DNA from 3 places in the Nocardioides sp. AE5 genome. Region 1 is predicted to be linked to each of the others. Evidence: predicted binding sites of a transcription regulator. Region 1 holds the regulator's gene; each other region holds the start of a gene.
What was found. The regulator LexA, encoded in region 1, represses DNA repair genes until DNA is damaged. The targets are predictions, from matches to a motif close to TCGAACANNTGTTCGA.
Positions count from the first base shown of each region.

Region 2: Q9R27_RS17325 (alpha-ketoglutarate-dependent dioxygenase AlkB) is a predicted target of LexA. The motif match lies at 2,649-2,664, and genes of this name have one in related genera.
Region 3: Q9R27_RS00465 (HNH endonuclease signature motif containing protein) is a predicted target of LexA. The motif match lies at 2,256-2,271, and genes of this name have one in related genera.

Region 1 is NZ_JAUZVI010000001.1:627,482-632,853, reverse strand. It holds gene Q9R27_RS03030 (ABC transporter ATP-binding protein) at 1-317, shown strand, start outside; gene Q9R27_RS03025 (ABC transporter ATP-binding protein) at 314-2,098, shown strand; gene Q9R27_RS03020 (LysM peptidoglycan-binding domain-containing protein) at 2,455-2,802, shown strand; gene lexA (transcriptional repressor LexA) at 3,067-3,792, shown strand; gene Q9R27_RS03010 (ATP-dependent DNA helicase) at 4,027-5,372, opposite strand, start outside.
Region 2 is NZ_JAUZVI010000014.1:54,766-60,137, forward strand. It holds gene Q9R27_RS17315 (FtsX-like permease family protein) at 1-1,768, opposite strand, end outside; gene Q9R27_RS17320 (ABC transporter ATP-binding protein) at 1,774-2,544, opposite strand; gene Q9R27_RS17325 (alpha-ketoglutarate-dependent dioxygenase AlkB) at 2,687-3,316, shown strand; gene Q9R27_RS17330 (hypothetical protein) at 3,382-4,194, opposite strand; gene Q9R27_RS17335 (helix-turn-helix domain-containing protein) at 4,227-5,267, opposite strand.
Region 3 is NZ_JAUZVI010000001.1:108,626-113,997, reverse strand. It holds gene Q9R27_RS00480 (SDR family oxidoreductase) at 1-543, shown strand, start outside; gene Q9R27_RS00475 (DUF6318 family protein) at 653-1,225, shown strand; gene Q9R27_RS00470 (hypothetical protein) at 1,590-2,051, shown strand; gene Q9R27_RS00465 (HNH endonuclease signature motif containing protein) at 2,287-4,002, shown strand; gene Q9R27_RS00460 (hypothetical protein) at 4,110-4,604, opposite strand; gene Q9R27_RS00455 (zinc ribbon domain-containing protein) at 4,591-5,372, opposite strand, start outside.

The DNA of each region.
Region 1 (5,372 bases):
ACGGCGCCACCTTCTCCGGCGGGCAGCGGCAACGGATCGCCCTGGCCCGCGCGCTGGCCACGGACGCGCCGATCCTGGTGCTGCACGATCCGACCACGGCGGTCGACGCGGTCACCGAGCACCGCATCGCGGCCGGGATCCGCTCGATCCGCAACGGCGGGGGCACCCGGCGTACGACGCTCCTGATCACCTCCAGCCCGGCCCTGCTCGCCCAGGCCGACCGGGTGCTGCTGGTCGCGGACGGCCGCATCGTCGCCACCGGCACCCACCACGAACTGGCCGCCGACGCGGCGTACGCCGAGGTGGTGCTGCGATGACCGCCCCCGTTGCGGAGAACCCGCAGGCGCCGGGCACCGCGGAGCGCGACCTGCTGCCGATCGCCACCCGCGGCGAGACCGCCCGACTGGCCTGGGACCTCATCCGCAAGCGGCGCGGCCCCCTGGCCGGCGTGGTCCTCTCGTTCACCCTGGCCGGGCTCTGCGCCCTGGTGCCGCCGTGGATGCTGGGCCACATCGTCGACCTGGTCACCGAGGGCGGCACCTCGCGCGAGGTGTGGATCGCGGCTGGGATCATCGCCGGCGCGACCGTGCTCGGCGGCCTCTTCACCTGGGCGTCGGTGGCGTTCCTGGCCCGGGCCGGGGAGCCCGCCCTGGCCGAGTTGCGCGAGGACGTGCTCGACCGTGCCCTGGCCCTGGACTCGGCGCGCGTGGAGGCGGCCGGCACCGGCGACATCCTCTCCCGGGTCGGCGACGATGCCCGCACCGTGGCGGCCTCGCTCAACGAGATGGTGCCGACCCTGATCACCTCACTGGTCCTGGTCGCCTTCACCAGTGCCGGGATCTTCGCGCTGGACTGGCGCCTGGGCCTGGCCGGGATCGTGGCGTTGCCGCTCTATGCGCTGGCCCTGCGCTGGTACATGCCGCGCTCGGGCCCCTACTACGCCGCCGAGCGGGTCGCCCAGGGTGAGCGTGCCCAGGCGATGGTGAGCGGTCTGCAGGGAGCGCCGACGGTGCGTGCCTATGGCCTCTCGGCCGACCAGGTCACCACCATCGAGCACCGCTCCGCAGAGGCGAAGGACATCAGCATCACCGTCTTCCGGTTGCTGACCCGGTTCACCTCGCGGGCCAACCGCGCCGAACTGATCGGGATGCTGTCGTTGCTGACGACCGGGTTCCTGCTGGTGCGCGCCGATGCCGCGACAGTGGGCGCAGTGACCGCTGCCGCGCTGTATTTCCACCGCCTCTTCAACCCGCTCGGGGCGCTGCTCTTCATCTTCGACCAGATCCAGTCCACCGGTGCCTCGCTGGCGCGGCTGGCCGGGGTCGCACGGATGCCCGTGGAACCCGAGCCGCCCGGCACCCTGCCCGCCGGGGCCGGTCCGTTGGTCCTCAACCATGTGGACCACTCCTATGTGGCCGGGCGCCCGGTGCTCTCCGGCATCGACCTGGTGATCCGCCCCGGGGAACGGGTCGCCCTGGTCGGGGCGACCGGGGCCGGCAAGACGACCCTGGGCGCGATCGCTGCCGGCGTACTCCCGGCGACGACCGGATCGGTCACCCTGGCCGGCGTCGACCTGGCCGAACTCCCCGAGTCGCTGCTGCGCTCGCGGGTCGCCCTGATCAGCCAGGACTTCCACGTCTTCTCCGGCACGTTGCGCGAGTCGTTGACGCTGGTCAATGCCGACGCCACCGAGGCCGACCTGGCTGCGGCACTGGACCTGGTCCATGCGCGCGGCTGGATCTCGGCGCTGCCCGAGGGCCTGGAGACCGTCGTCGGCGCCGGCGCCCACGCCCTGACCCCGGCCCAGGCGCAGCAGATCGCCCTGGCTCGGATCGCGCTGGCCGACCCCTGGTTCGTGGTGATGGACGAAGCGACCGCGGAGGCCGGTTCCGCCGGCGCCCGCGAGCTCGAGGCGGCCGCGCTCGCGGTGACCGCGGGGCGTGGCGCACTCGTCGTCGCCCACCGACTCACCCAGTCCGCCACGGCCGACCGGGTCCTGGTCCTCCACGAAGGCGTGGTCGTCGAGGAAGGCAGCCACGACGAGTTGCTCGCTGCGGGTGGGCGGTACGCCGAACTCTGGGCTGCCTGGTCGGCCTGAGGCTGGGCGCGGGCTGGCGCTTTCGGTATCGGCGGGCGGCGGCACATTCGGGCAGCGCGCGACCGACGCTTTCGGTGCACATGCACCGAATCGGCCCTTGAACTGCGGTTTTCGGGGCCGTTCCGGTGCATGTGCACCCGATCGGCCTGGGCGGTGGGCTGACCAGGTGCCACGCACGACACGCCCATCGAACAAATGTTCGCGCGTTCTCTTGATTTGTTCGAACACATGCTCTAGCTTCGTACACGTGTTCGATCGAACATCTGATCGAAATCCTCCGAACTGAAGCAAGTGTCGGGGGGTGCCGAGAGGCTTTCATCGAACACCGACCACCCACTTCCCCCGGAGGTCTCCCGATGAGCACCATGACCCTCTCCCCCGCACCCGCACTGCCCAGCATGGGTTCCAGCCAGCTTCGCCTGACCCGGCGTGGACGACTGGTGATCTTCACCCTCGCCCTCATGGTCGTGCTGGCCACCGTGCTCTTCCTGGGCGCGGCTTCGATGGCGACGAATGAGGCAGGCGTCGAACAGGAGACGGAGATCGTCATGGTCGGCTATGGCGAGACCCTCTGGGACATCGCCGGCGGCCTCGCCGCCAGCGGCGAGACCCGTGACATGGTCGAGCGGATCAAGGACCTGAATGGCCTCGACTCCTCGATGGTCATGGCCGGTCAGGAGATCCACGTGCCCGTGGTCGACTGACCACACCGGCACCACAAGCATCTGCGGGTCGCCTCGACCCCGGCCCGCAGATGGGGAAGACGAGGGGCGGAATCATCACCTGGTTCCGCCCCTCTTCATTTGCCCGCCGCCGGATCCGGCGTACGCCGAACCACGGCGGATCCGGGGTCGATCAACAGCCGGAACCACGTCCGCGACACGTTCGAACAGGTGTTTGAAACACCCCCACTGTTGTGACTACGTTGGACTCATCAGCACGCACACTCGTCGGAAGGCACCAGGGGCATGGCAAGCAAAGGCTCGAACTCGAACGTCACCTCGCTGCCGGACGGCCCCGCGGACGCCTCCGGCCTGACGCCGCGACAGCGTCGGATCCTCAACGCCCTGCGCGACTCCATCGAGACCCGCGGCTACCCGCCGAGCATCCGCGAGATCGGCGAGACGGTCGGCCTGACGAGTTCGTCGTCGGTCGCACACCAGTTGAAGACGCTCGAGGCGAAGGGGTTCCTCAAGCGCGACCCCAACCGCCCCCGCGCGATCCAGGTCTTCCTGCCCGAAGCCAGTGCCGCCCCGAGCGCCATCGGCAGCGCGGCCGAGGTCGACTATGACGAGACCGGCATCGGCGACGCCGTACCGCAGGCCACCTACGTGCCCGTGGTCGGCCGGATCGCAGCCGGCGGGCCAATCCTGGCCGAGGAGCGCGTCGAGGAAATCTTCCCGCTGCCCAAGACCCTGGTCGGTGACGGCACGCTCTTCCTGCTCGAGGTCTCCGGTGACTCAATGATCGACGCCGCGATCTGCAACGGCGACTACGTCGTGGTCCGCCAGGAGCAGACCGCACGCAACGGCGAGATCGTGGCCGCCCTGATCGACGGCGAGGCCACCGTGAAGACGCTGATGCGCAAGGACGGCCAGGTCTGGCTGATGCCGCACAACGAGGCGTACGACCCGATCGACGGCACCCACGCCTCGATCCTCGGCATCGTCACCGCGGTGCTGCGCAAGGTCTGAGCCGGGACACTCACCGCCCCCTCCCCTCGCCGAGTCGGCACGAGTTGACACCACTCGGTCCGATCGGGCCGAGAGGCGTTTCCGCGCACATGCACCCGAACGGCCCCCACGCGCCCGGATCGCGGGCCCATCCCGCGCACATGCACCCGAACGGCCCCGGCGGACCCGGATCGCGGGCTGCTCCGGCGCACATGCACCCGAACGGCCCCCGCGGCCCCGACGGCCCGGGCGAACTCAGCCGGCTGCGAGCCGCTTCAACGCACCCCGCGCGACGGCGGGGTCGGTGGTGGTCCACATCGGAGGCAGGCTCGCCTTCAGGAAGGAGCCGTACCGCGCGGTGACCAGGCGCGGGTCGAGCACCGCGACCACACCACGGTCGGTGTGCGTGCGGATCAGCCGACCCGCGCCCTGGGCCAGCAACAGCGCGGCGTGTGTCGCGGCCACCTGCATGAAGCCATTGCCCCCGGACTGGTCGGCTGCCTTCTGCCGCGCCGACATCAGCGGGTCGTCCGGTCGGGGGAACGGGATCCGATCGATCAGCACCAGTTGGCAGGTGTCACCCGGCACGTCCAGGCCTTGCCACAGGCTCAGCGTGCCGAAGAGGATCGTGTGCGGGTCGTCGACGAACTGCTTCTGCAACTCGGCCAGTTGCGCGTCACCCTGCGCGAGGGTGGTCAGGTGCGGCAGTCGCTGGCGGACCTCCTCGGCCGCGGCCTCTGCTGCACGACGCGAGGAGAAGAGCCCCAGGGTCCGTCCGTCGGCGGCATCGACCAGGTCGACGATCTCGTCCAGTTGCGGCTTGCCCAGGCCGTCGCGGCCAGGGGTGGGGAGGTGCTTGGCGACGTACAGGATCGACTGCTTGGGATAGTCGAAGGGCGAGCCGACATCGATGCCGCGCCACGGCTGCACCTCGTCGCCCTCCGTCGCCAGTTCCTCGCCACCGGCCAGAACCCGTTCACTCGGCTTGAGGCCGACCGAGGTGGCCACGTTGGTGAAGTCGCCGCCGAGCATCAGGGTCGCCGAGGTAAAGACCACGGTCTTGTCGGCCAGCAACTTGTCGCGCATCGGCCCCCACACCTGCAACGGCGCGACGCACAGCTGCGGACCACCGTGACGGGTCTCGCGGTCGTTGCGCCAAAGCACGTCACTGGCCAGGTCGGAGGCCATCCGCTCGGAGGTGTTGAAGACTTCCTGCAGGCCGGCCTTCGCCTGGTTGCGCCCAGGGTCGGCCTCCCCTTCCTTTTCCTTGGGGATGGCGCCCAGGCAGGCACGAGCCGCGTCGCGGACCAGGATCAATGCCTCGGCGAGCTGGACGTCGATCGCGTCGATCCGACCCGCTGACGTCCGTTCGATGGCGTCGCGCAGCGCCCCCGCGGCGTCATCGAGGTCATCGGCTTCCGCGTCCTCGACATAGCGGGCCGCTCGGCGGGCTGCCCGCTCGACGTCGCTGGCGGCGAGTTCGTCGGTCGCAGCCTGGGTGATCCGGGCGACCACTTCGTGCGCCTCGTCGATCACGACGGTGTCGTAGTCGGGGATCATCGGCACGCCCTCGATCGCATCGATCGCGAGCAGGGAGTGGT
Region 2 (5,372 bases), on a different contig from region 1:
AGGCGTTCTCCATCACCGTCGGGTCGACGGCGAGCACGCCGGCGTATCCGTTGCCGATCTTCGGATAGCCGAACCGTACCGGGGCCACGCCCTTCACCCCGTCCACGCGCGCGACCTCCTCGGCGATGCCGGGCGAGAACGGCTGGCCGATCGCGTTGGAGATCACCAGTTCGGACGTCAGCGTCTCCTTGATCGCGGCGTCGGTGCTGGCCGAGGCCGACGAGCCGAAGATGGACATCATCGACATCAGCGCCAGGCCGATCATCAGCGCACTGGCGGTCGCGCCGGTACGCCGTGGATTGCGCAGTGTGTTCTGCGTGGCGAGGTTGCCCACCGCGCCGAACGCCTTGCGATAGACGATCCCGAAGAGGAGCAGCAGGGGGCGACCGAGCAGGGCGCTCATCAGCGAGACCCCGACCAGGACCATCAGGATGCCCAGCCCGATCAGCCACAGCCCGGTGGCCCCGTCACCGAGCAGGCCGAGGAACATCGACAGGGCTCCGACGACCACCAGGGTGGTGCCGACCACCATGCGGCGGCGCAGCGTCGCCTCGGGCATCGACACGTCGTCGCGCAGGGCTGCCATCGGCGGGATCCGCGACGCCCGGACCGCCGGGGTGACTGCAGCGATCGCGGTGACCACCAGCCCCACGGCGTACGCCCAGAAGATGGTGGCCGGCGAGACGGTGAACGCAGCATCACCCAGGTCGAGGCCGAACGAGGCGAAGAGCGCACGGAGCCCCAGCGCCAGCAGATAGCCCAGCCCGAGCCCGAGGGTGGAGCCGGCCACGCCGACAGCGAGGGCCTCCAGGATCACCGAGCGGTTCACCTGGCCGCGGGAGGCGCCCAGGGCCCGGAGCAGGGCAAGTTCGCGGGAGCGCTGGGCGATCAGGATCGAGAAGGTGTTGATGATCAGGAAGATCCCGACCACCAGGGAGACACCGGCGAAGACCAGCAGGAAGGTGGTCAGGAAGCCCATCAATTCGTCCAGGGCGGCCTTGTTCATCTCGACGTACTCGTCGCCGGTCCACGCCACCACCCCGTCCGGCAGCACCTGCTGGGCCTGGTCGGCCAGTTCGCGCTGCGAGACGCCGTCGGCGGCGTTGAGGGAGATCGCGTTGTAGACGTCCTCGCCCTCGAAGAACGTGTCCTGCATGAAGCCGAGCTCGAAGATGCTCAGGGTGGCGCCGTTGGTGCCGCCGGCACCGAACTCGACGATCCCGACGAGCTCCGCATCCAGTTGTGGCGGGGTGGCGCCGGTGACGAAGCTGATCTGGTCGCCCACCGCGAAGCCGCCCTTCTCGACGGTGGCGGTGTCGAGGGCGACCTGGCCGGGACCATCGGGCATCTTCCCCTCGACCACGTCGAGGATCGGCTTGCCGTGCATGGAGGTGGCGTCGGTGGGGTTGAAGGCGAGGCCGGGCGGGCCGTTGCCGCCGATCACCTGGCCCTCCTTGTCGAGGACGAAGACCGTCTGCAGGCCGACCGAGGGGTGCACGGACTCGACGCCGGGCAGTTGCTCGAGGTCGGCGGCGACCGAGGCGGGCATGGTCCGGTTGTCCTCGCCGGAGACGAAGTCGGTGCCGCCCTCGAAGCCGATCTCGACGTCAGCGGTCGATCCCTCGATGATGTCGTCGAAGGTGCCGCCCATGGCGTCGGTGAAGATCAGGGTGCCCGCGACGAAGGCGACGCCGAGCACGATCGCGAAGCCGGAGAGCGCGAGCCGGACCTTGCGGGCCAGCAGGTTGCGCCAGGTGACCTTCCACATCCGGCTCAGCCCTCGGCCGGTGCTTCGTTGGCGAGCTCCTGCATCTTGCCCAGCACCTGGTCGCGGTCGGGTTGGCGCAGCTCGTCGACGATCTTGCCGTCGGCCAGGAAGACGACGCGGTCGGTGTAGCCGGCGGCCACCGGGTCGTGGGTGACCATGACGATGGTCTGGCCGTGCTCGTCGACGCTGTTGCGCAGCAGGGTGAGCACTTCGGCGCCGGATCGGGAGTCGAGGTTGCCGGTGGGTTCGTCGGCGAACACGATGCTGGGCCGGCTGACCAGGGCGCGGGCCACCGCGACGCGCTGCTGCTGGCCACCGGAGAGTTCGCTGGGCTTGTGCGCGAGCCGCGAGCCCAGGTCGACGGTGCGGATCACCGCGTCGAACCACTCCCGGTCGGGCTTGCGGCCGGCGATCGAGAGCGGGAGCAGGATGTTCTCCTCCGCGGTCAGTGTCGGCACCAGGTTGAACGACTGGAAGACGAATCCGATCTCGTCGCGGCGCAGCCGGGTCAGGGCCTTGTCGTTCATCGTCGTCAGCTCGTGGTCACCGATCTGGACGGTGCCGCTGTCGGCGGTGTCGAGGGCCGCGCAGCAGTGCATCAGGGTGGACTTGCCGGAGCCGCTGGGCCCCATCACCGCGGTGAACTCACCCGCGACCAGGTCCAGGCTCACGTCATCGAGGGCGCGCACCTCGGCCTGTCCCATGCCGTAGGTCTTGACCAGGTTCCGCACTCGAGCAGCCGGTGGTGCCGTGGTCGTCGCGGGTGTCGTCGTCATGGGCAACAACCCTAGAGGAGGCCACCGACACATGGGCAACAGATTTGTGGCGGTTCAGGGACCGTTCAGGGTTGTCCCGGGGTCTCGCCGACACACCCCGCACATCGAACTGTTGTTCGATTTGTCGGCTAGGGTGGCGCGCATGAGCGTCCAGTTCCAGGCCAGCCTCTTCGACGCCGAGCCCGCCGTCGGCCCGGCGCTGGCCGACCTCGGTGCCTCCCGACGTACGACGTTGGGCTCTGGCGCCTGGGTCGACGTACGGCCCAACTGGGTCACCGGCGCCGACGACCTGCTGGCCACCCTGGTCCACGACGTACCGTGGCGGGCCGAGCAGCGCGAGATGTGGGACAAGGTGGTCGACGTGCCGCGCCTGGTGCACACCTACCTGCCCGGCACCTCGCTCCCCCACCCGGTGCTCGACCAGGCGCGCGACGCACTCGGCGCCCACTACGCCGACGAACTCGGGGAGCCGTTCGTCTCGGCCGGGTGCTGCTATTACCGCAACGGCCAGGACTCGGTGGCGTGGCACGGCGATGATCTCGGCCGGGGTCGCCATGAGGACACGATGGTTGCCATCGTCTCGTTCGGTGACCCGCGGAGGTTGCTGTTGCGACCGCGCGGCGGCGGCTCGTCGATCTCCTTCACGATGGGCCATGGCGACCTGCTGGTGATGGGCGGCTCGTGCCAGCGGACCTGGCAGCATGCGGTGCCCAAGACCGCCCACGCGGGGCCCCGGATCTCGGTCCAGTTCCGGCCGCGCAACGTGTTCTGAGCTGCGACGTTCCCTCGATGAACTACGGGGCATGGCACACGCTTCTGGACGAAGGGGCGTGTCGCTCACCCAAGCGAGCGGGCCGGTGCGACAGCCAGGGCGAGCGCGCGGACCGTCGCGTGCGCCCGGACGTCTGGGGTCATCGACTTCAGCCCGAAACCTCCGACCTTCACGAAGTCCCACAGAACGGTCAACGCATCCCCTTGTGATCCAGAGTTCCGCCAGTCGCCGGGTCGCAAGCCGGCCTCCCGGCAGACACCCAGCAACCTCCAGACGTCAACGGCGTCCTTCTGGGCCAGACGGTCTCGGTAGGCCAGCAATTTCAGGCACAGCGCGGATTGGGGCGAGGGCAAGGGCACGCTCACGCGAAACGTGCTTCCCGTCGTCAAGCGGACATTGAAGGAGACGAGGACCGCTGGTTGAGCCAAGGCCAGGCTCACTCCCGGAAAGGCGTCGACGTGGAGGTCACCCGCTTCCTGGTTCGGCTCATGCCGGCCACTCAGCGACGGGCCCATGAAATCGACCGTTGCCCTGAGCGCCGCCACTTCCGCCGGAACCTCGCTTGCCCCACCACCGTGGTATCCCCGCCGCTCAGATTCGCTCAGCGGGCGGGAGAGGCGGCTTCCGTCGTCACGGGTGTAGCCGAGCGCAGCCATCCGCTCCAGCAATTCCGGGTTGGCCAGAACCTCGAAGTCAGCGGCGACGTCAGCGTCTGCGGTGTCGCGCTCCGGCACTCCCACGACCTCGAAAGCCGCAGCAAGCAAGGACACGGCGTTCCCGCCCACGATTCGGTACCCATCCTCCAACTGGCGCCTCACCGCGGCGACATCGCGCAGCGCGAGGTAGCCGAGGTCCTGCTCACGGGACGTGCTGGTCATCTCGAACTCTCGCAGGGGCGCCGCCTTTCCTGTCATTGCGCCACCCCAACCGAGTTCGCCCATCGCTGCGCCAAAGGGCCACGCAACTGATCCAACAGGCGCGCTTGCGCCTCCTGAGCCGTCGGCGACGGAGACTGTTCCAGGTCGTACAAGATCTGGAGTGGGTCAGCGAACTCAGCCGCGTCCCCGAACGAGGGGACGCCCCAGGCGGCGGACAGCCACACCCCGGGGTCGTCCGGGATGGTCACCTGCACGGTGGCGGCCCCAGCCGAGGGGACCGCAACCAGCCCCGCCGGAGTCAGCGGTCGGGCAGCGCGCACGTAGACCTTCGCTTGCTGTGGGCGCTGCCAGGGGGCCATGACGTCCGCTGCCACCTCGCCGGATATCGCGATACGTTCCGCGTCCACTCCGAGGACTCGCACGGCGTCGCGGACCTGGTCAGCAGGTGCATCCAGGCCGTACCAATAGCCGGTGATGCCGCCGGGGCCAGGATAGTTTCGCAGCCACCATGAAGCCAGGAGCGAGAGATCGCCCACGACCACACTTGAACGGCCAGTTTCAATGAGGCCAGCAGCCTCAATACGTCGCAAGGCCCGTGACACCGTCGGCTGGGAAGCGCCCACGATCCTGGACAGATGCTGCTGCGTCGTTCGCACGTGGCCACCGTCTCCGGCGGCAAGCGCGGCAATGGCCCTCACGACCGAGAACTGGGCCCACGGCACTGAGCCCGTCCTTCCGCTCGCCTTTCGCTGGCCGGACGACTGCTCGTCCGCGCCGGGCCTTCGCACGATGCGACGGCCACCCAGGTCGACGTCGAGCATCCCGTCATCGGACACTACGGACCATCCATGGGAGCGGGCGTGCTCGACGAAGGCAGCGGTGCCTCGCGGAACGGCCAACAGTGCCGGACCGCTTGGCAGCGCCGGAACCTTCGAAGGAGTCAACGGTCGCGTGGACTCATGGAGCCACATGATGACTTCGGCTGAAACGCGCTCATCACTCAGGAGCACGCGACGGCTGTCCACGACATCCACCGCAATGCCTTCGTCGGCCAAGACTTCTCGCCACTTCATCACGCCACCTCATTTTATTCACATTATCCATGACAAGTGGATAATGTGAATAGTTCGCACACGCCCGGATTACCGCGAGCTACGGGACGACGACCAACCACGGCG
Region 3 (5,372 bases), 520 kb from region 1:
TTCGAGGTCTTCCACGCCTTTGCCGACGACTTCGGGACGCTGGACCGGGTGGTGATCAATGCCGGGCTGGGCAAGGGTACGCCGCTGGGCACCGGCCGTTATGACGCCAACCGGGAGACCGCGATGACCAACTTCATCGGCGCGCTGGCCCAGGCTGAGGCGGCGATGGAGATCTTCCGGGCCCAGGAGCGCGGCCACCTGGTGATGATCTCGTCGATGTCGGCGATGCGCGGGATGCCGAAGGCGATGACGACGTACGCCGCGACCAAGGCCGGGGTCGCCCACCTCGCCGAGGGACTGCGCGCCGAACTGCACGGCACGAGGATCAAGGTGTCGGTGATCTACCCCGGCTTCATCGACTCGGAGATGAACGACGTCCCCGGCGCGCAGCCGTTCCAGGTCTCCACCGAGAAGGGCGTCAAGGCGATCGTCCACGCCATCGAGAAGGAGAAGGCCTCCGCAAGTGTCCCGCCGCTGCCGTGGGCGCCGCTCGGTGTGGTGATGAAGCTGGCACCCGACGCGGTGATGAAGAAGATGGTCTGACCGGCCGCCTTTCTGCGCTGTCCACAGGCTGCGTGGGACGCCATTCCGGATTGTCCGGGTTGGCTCTAGGGTCGTGGGTGGTTTCGCCGTTCGTTGTTGTCTCGGGAAAGTGGACGGTCTGATGGGTTTCATGCGACGGGTCGCGGTGGTCGTGGCGTGTGTGCCGGTGTTGGTGCTGGCTGGGTGCGGTGACGACGAGCCGGCAGAGCCGGTGGAGTTGCCGTCGTTGTCGCCCTCAGCGCCGGTGTCGCCGAGTGCGTCGGAGTCGGTGGGGGTCGAGGAGTTGCCGGCGAGTGAGGTGGAGCCGGAGGAGTTCGTGCGTGCGTGGGTGGAGGCATACAACGCAGCCACCCTCAATGGGGACACGACGCGGATGCGCGCGATGAGCGCTGAAGGATGCGTGACTTGTGCCTCGCTTGCAGAGTCCTACTTCGAGATCTACGACGCAGGTGGATCGATCACTGTGAACGCTGGCGAACCGGTAGAGGTCAGCGAGTTGCATCTTGAACCTGGCACCACGGAGTTGGAGGCACAGGTCTCGGCGGGCCTTCATTTCAACTCGGGCAAGACTGTCGAGTCAGCGGGAGCGGAACCCGTCGCATTCCAGGAGAGTGATCTGGCGTGGGATTTCTATCTCGCTGTCGTCGATGGCCACTGGCGCATAACTGACATCGGGATCTGAGATGCCGATTCACAGGTTTGGACCTTCCTCATCTGCGATCGCATGCGGCATGGCCATGGCCATCTGCCTCACTGCAGCGGGTGCGGCAGTCGCGGACCCACGAACCGACTCGAATCGCTGCGGATCAAGGGCGAGCGCGAGTGCGTCACCGCACGCGTTCACCATCCACGGAACAGACAAGAGTGGGTGCAAGCCGCTGGCTGAGAAGGCTGATCCAAAGCCGAGGGTGGAGTGGCGTCGTACCTCGGTGCCGACGGTGGTGGGGTCGTTGGAGTGGGAGCACTGTTTCCAGTTCTTCGAGCAGGCAGGGAACGCGGATCGTCGTACGTTGACGAATCGTTGTGCGGAGGTGGTCGAGGGTGGCGTGGACACGGCGACCTTGGTGCGGCAGGCGTTCGAGGATGTGGTGATCCCGGCATCAGTGGTGGTGGTGCAGCCGCCGGGTGGGGTGACGTTGGTGAATCTGGAGACGTTGTTCCGTACGGAGGCAACGCCGTTCGAAGAGTCGGTGTCGTTGTTGGGGCGCCAGGTGGTCTTGCGGATCCGTCCGGTGCAGTTCGTGTGGCATCCCGGGGATGGGTCGTCGTTCTCGACGACGTCGCCGGGGAGGGTGTTCGAGAAGGGGCGTCCGATGAGTGATTACGTCTCCCACACCTATCCGGATGTGCATGAGCAGGTGATGGTGAGTGTGGATGTGGTGTGGGCTGCGGAGTACAGCGTGGACGGTGGTCCGTTCCTGCCGGTCGCGGGCACGGTCACCACGACGGGTCCTGGTGTGGAGTTGCGGGTGAAGGAAGCAGTACCGGTGCTGGTCTCCGGCGGCTGATCGGGTCTCATCCTTCCCCGCGTTCGGAATCGCCGCGGACTGCCTTGGTTCGTCCCGAGCGTGCGCTGTCTTTCCGTCTTCGGGGGCAAGTGTCGGGGGTGTGTGCGAGGGTTGACCCGGTTGACGCGGTCGCCTGCGTGGTGGGTAAAAACATGGTCTGACCTGTGGAAACAATCCCGCGCGGTACCGTTCAAAGTGTTGTTTTCGAACATCTGCTCGAGGTAGAATCGGGTCCATGACCACCGGCGATCACACCCACCGCCCCGGCCCCGTGCCGGGTGCTGGTGACGTGCTGGCGGATGCGGTCCGGTGGCGCTGGATCGCCGATGACGCGGAGCGTCAACTGCTCATCACGGCGGTGGCGTGGGCACACGCACACCCCGCCGACGGTGACGACGAAGCAGTGACGGGTCCGTGCCTGGTCGACGGCACCGAAGTGCCGGACTGGGATGACCTACCAGCGGTCGCATGGGATGCGGGTGTGGAGTTCGCCGCCGCACTGGGAATGTCACAGGCCGCAGGAGAACGGCTACTGGTCGAGGCGTTGGAGTTGCGGCACCGGCTACCTGGTGTGTGGGGTGAGGTGCTGGCCGGTCGGGTCCAGGCGTGGCGGGCCCGTCGGATCGCGCAGCACACACTCGGCCACCCTGGTGATGTGGCGGCGTGGATCGATGAGCGGGTAGCTCCGGTGGCGGCACGGGTGGGTGTGGGCAAGCTGGACAAGTTGTTGGACGAGGCGATGCTGCGGCTGCACCCCGCACAGCGGGAGGCAGCCGACAAGGCTGCGTTGGATGCGCGGCAGGTGCGGATGTTGGCGGATGTGTCGGCCTCGATGGTGGCGCACATCGTGATCGATGCCGACTTCAAGGACTGTGACGACTTCATGCACACCGTCAACGCCCTCGCAGCCCGGTTGGGCGAAGCAGGGTGTGAGGAGTCACTGGACGTACGACGGTCGCTGGCGGTGGGGATCCTCGCGGACCCGGAGGCTGCGTTGACGCTACTCAACGGAACCGGCGACGCCGACGACATCGACGCCGACGCGACGAACGCTGACGAGCCTGCTGCCGCGGCCCAGCCCACCATGCCGGTCCGGCCTGGTGCCCGGCGCAAGCAGGTCCGTCTGGTGGTGCACCTGTCCGCGGACGCCCTCACCCGCCACAGCCACAGCCACAGTGACTGCGGGTGCGGGTGCGGGTGCCCGGACGCGGTCGCGTTGGGTCGCCTGGAACGCGACGACGTCCCCGTGTTGGCCTCTATGGTGGCGAACTGGTGCGGCCGCTCCGACACTGACCTTGTCCTCACGCCGGTGATCGACACCGGTGAGCACATCCAGGTGGATCGTTACGAGATCCCCGACCGTCTGGTCCGCCAGATCGAGCAGACCCATCCGACGTGCGTGTTCCCGTTCTGTACGCGACCCGCCAGGGCATGCGACAAGGACCACATCGTCCCCCACGGCGAGGGTGGGGCGACCTGCAGTTGCAACCTGGCGCCGTTGTGCCGGCGCCATCACCGGTACAAGACGCTGACCGGGTGGGATTACCACCAACCCAGGGCGGGGGTGTTCGTGTGGACCTCACCCCAGGGCCGGTGCTACCTGCGTGACCACGCCGGCACCGTCGACCTCACCGCACCGACCGGACCCACCGATGGCTGTGCCGAACATACCGCCGCGCACGAGCGGACCGCGGGACGCGTGGTCGAGCACCAGTGGACACCCGCCGACCTTCGCGAACACCGTCAACACCTCCAGACCAACCTCGCCGCCGTCGCCACCACTTACGGTCCGCCGGGCTGGCCGATCGACCCACCCGACCAACTGTGCCACCGCGGCAAGTACGACCACATCCCCGAACCCTGGGAACCCGAGTGGGACCACTACACCGGACCCGGCACCCCACCCTGGGACCCACCACCAGCACCAGTCGACGACACACCACCCTTCTGACCGCCGAGGTGAGCCGGCTCAGGCGTCCAGTTCTGCGCGGAGCAACTTCATCCTTTGGTGCGAGACCACTGCCCAAAGCAGGGCGATCCCGCTGGCACCGAGTGCAATCAACCACAGCAACCAGATCGGCACGCTGACCCCGTCGGGCGGCTGGACCGGCGTGCTCTGCGCCGCGCCGGGTTCGGCTCCCGACGCCACCGGAGCGAAGAGTTCCGCGCCTTCGGCTGCGACCGTGGCCTCCGCAGGAGGCATCGCCGTCCGGCGCCGGTCAGGAGCAGCCCCAGGACGGCGCTGCAGCCCGAGCCGAGGACGTAGACCGCGACCGAGGCCAGCGCCGCACCGGCACAGACGGCGATCACTGTGCTGTCCATCCGCAGGCCACGGACGATGGTGCCGGTGTCGTGCCGTACCTCGTGCCACACCGTGCCCAGGGAGAGGCCCTGGGCGCCGATCGCCAGGCTGGCGCCGGCGCACAGGACCAGGACGCCCATACTGAGAACCAGGAGGCCGGTGCGTCCCAACGCCCCGAGCACGGTGCTCTTGGGCAGCGTCGGGTCACGCCGGATGAGATGGACGGGACGCACCCGCTCAGTACTCGTCATAGTCATCGATGCTGCAGTCACAGTGACGCTCGAACCACTCCTCGACGTAGCCGTCCTCCTGGGTCTCGATGGCGCGGTCCACGGCATCGATGAACGAGTCCAGCGGCCGGTCCCCGAAGCCGGTCACCAACGCATCGGCGTACGCGACCACCGTGGCCAGCGGATCGAGCTGATAGCCGCCCTTCACCTCCCGCAGCACAACGAACGCGCCGTCGAGACCGAAGTCGTCGAGGAGCCACTGCGGGGCACAGGCGGACCCGTAGTCGTAGTCGTCCTCAAACCAGCCGCACTCCCCCTCGAGTCCGAGGTTGAGGTATTCGTCGGAGTAGTCCTCCTCCTCGAAGGTCACGCCCACGTCCGCGGCGTCGAGCCAGAGCCGGACCAGACCGTCACCCATCTCCTCGGTGGTGGTGTCGAGTTGGTTGATGTCGATCCGCAGCCCCAGCCGGTTGTCGTCCCAGGGCTCCTGGACCAGGTGGACGAACGGCTGCAGCACCGCGGACTGCTCGATGGGCACCCGGCGCAGCAGGTCCGAGAAGTTGCCGCCCTCGGCGGCATCCGCGAGGTCGTCGATCACGTCCGCCGGCTCGGCCGAGGTGATCGGGTCCTGGCCGAGCGCTCGGTCGTACGCCGTCCAGTCCCCACCCCGGTGGTCCCTGCTCTCGATGATCGCCGTGTACTCGGCCCAGGTGCCGGCCGGGGTGATGTACCACCTGCCGTCCTTCTCCACGACCATCACGAAGAAGCCGATCTCGTGGTCGACGTACC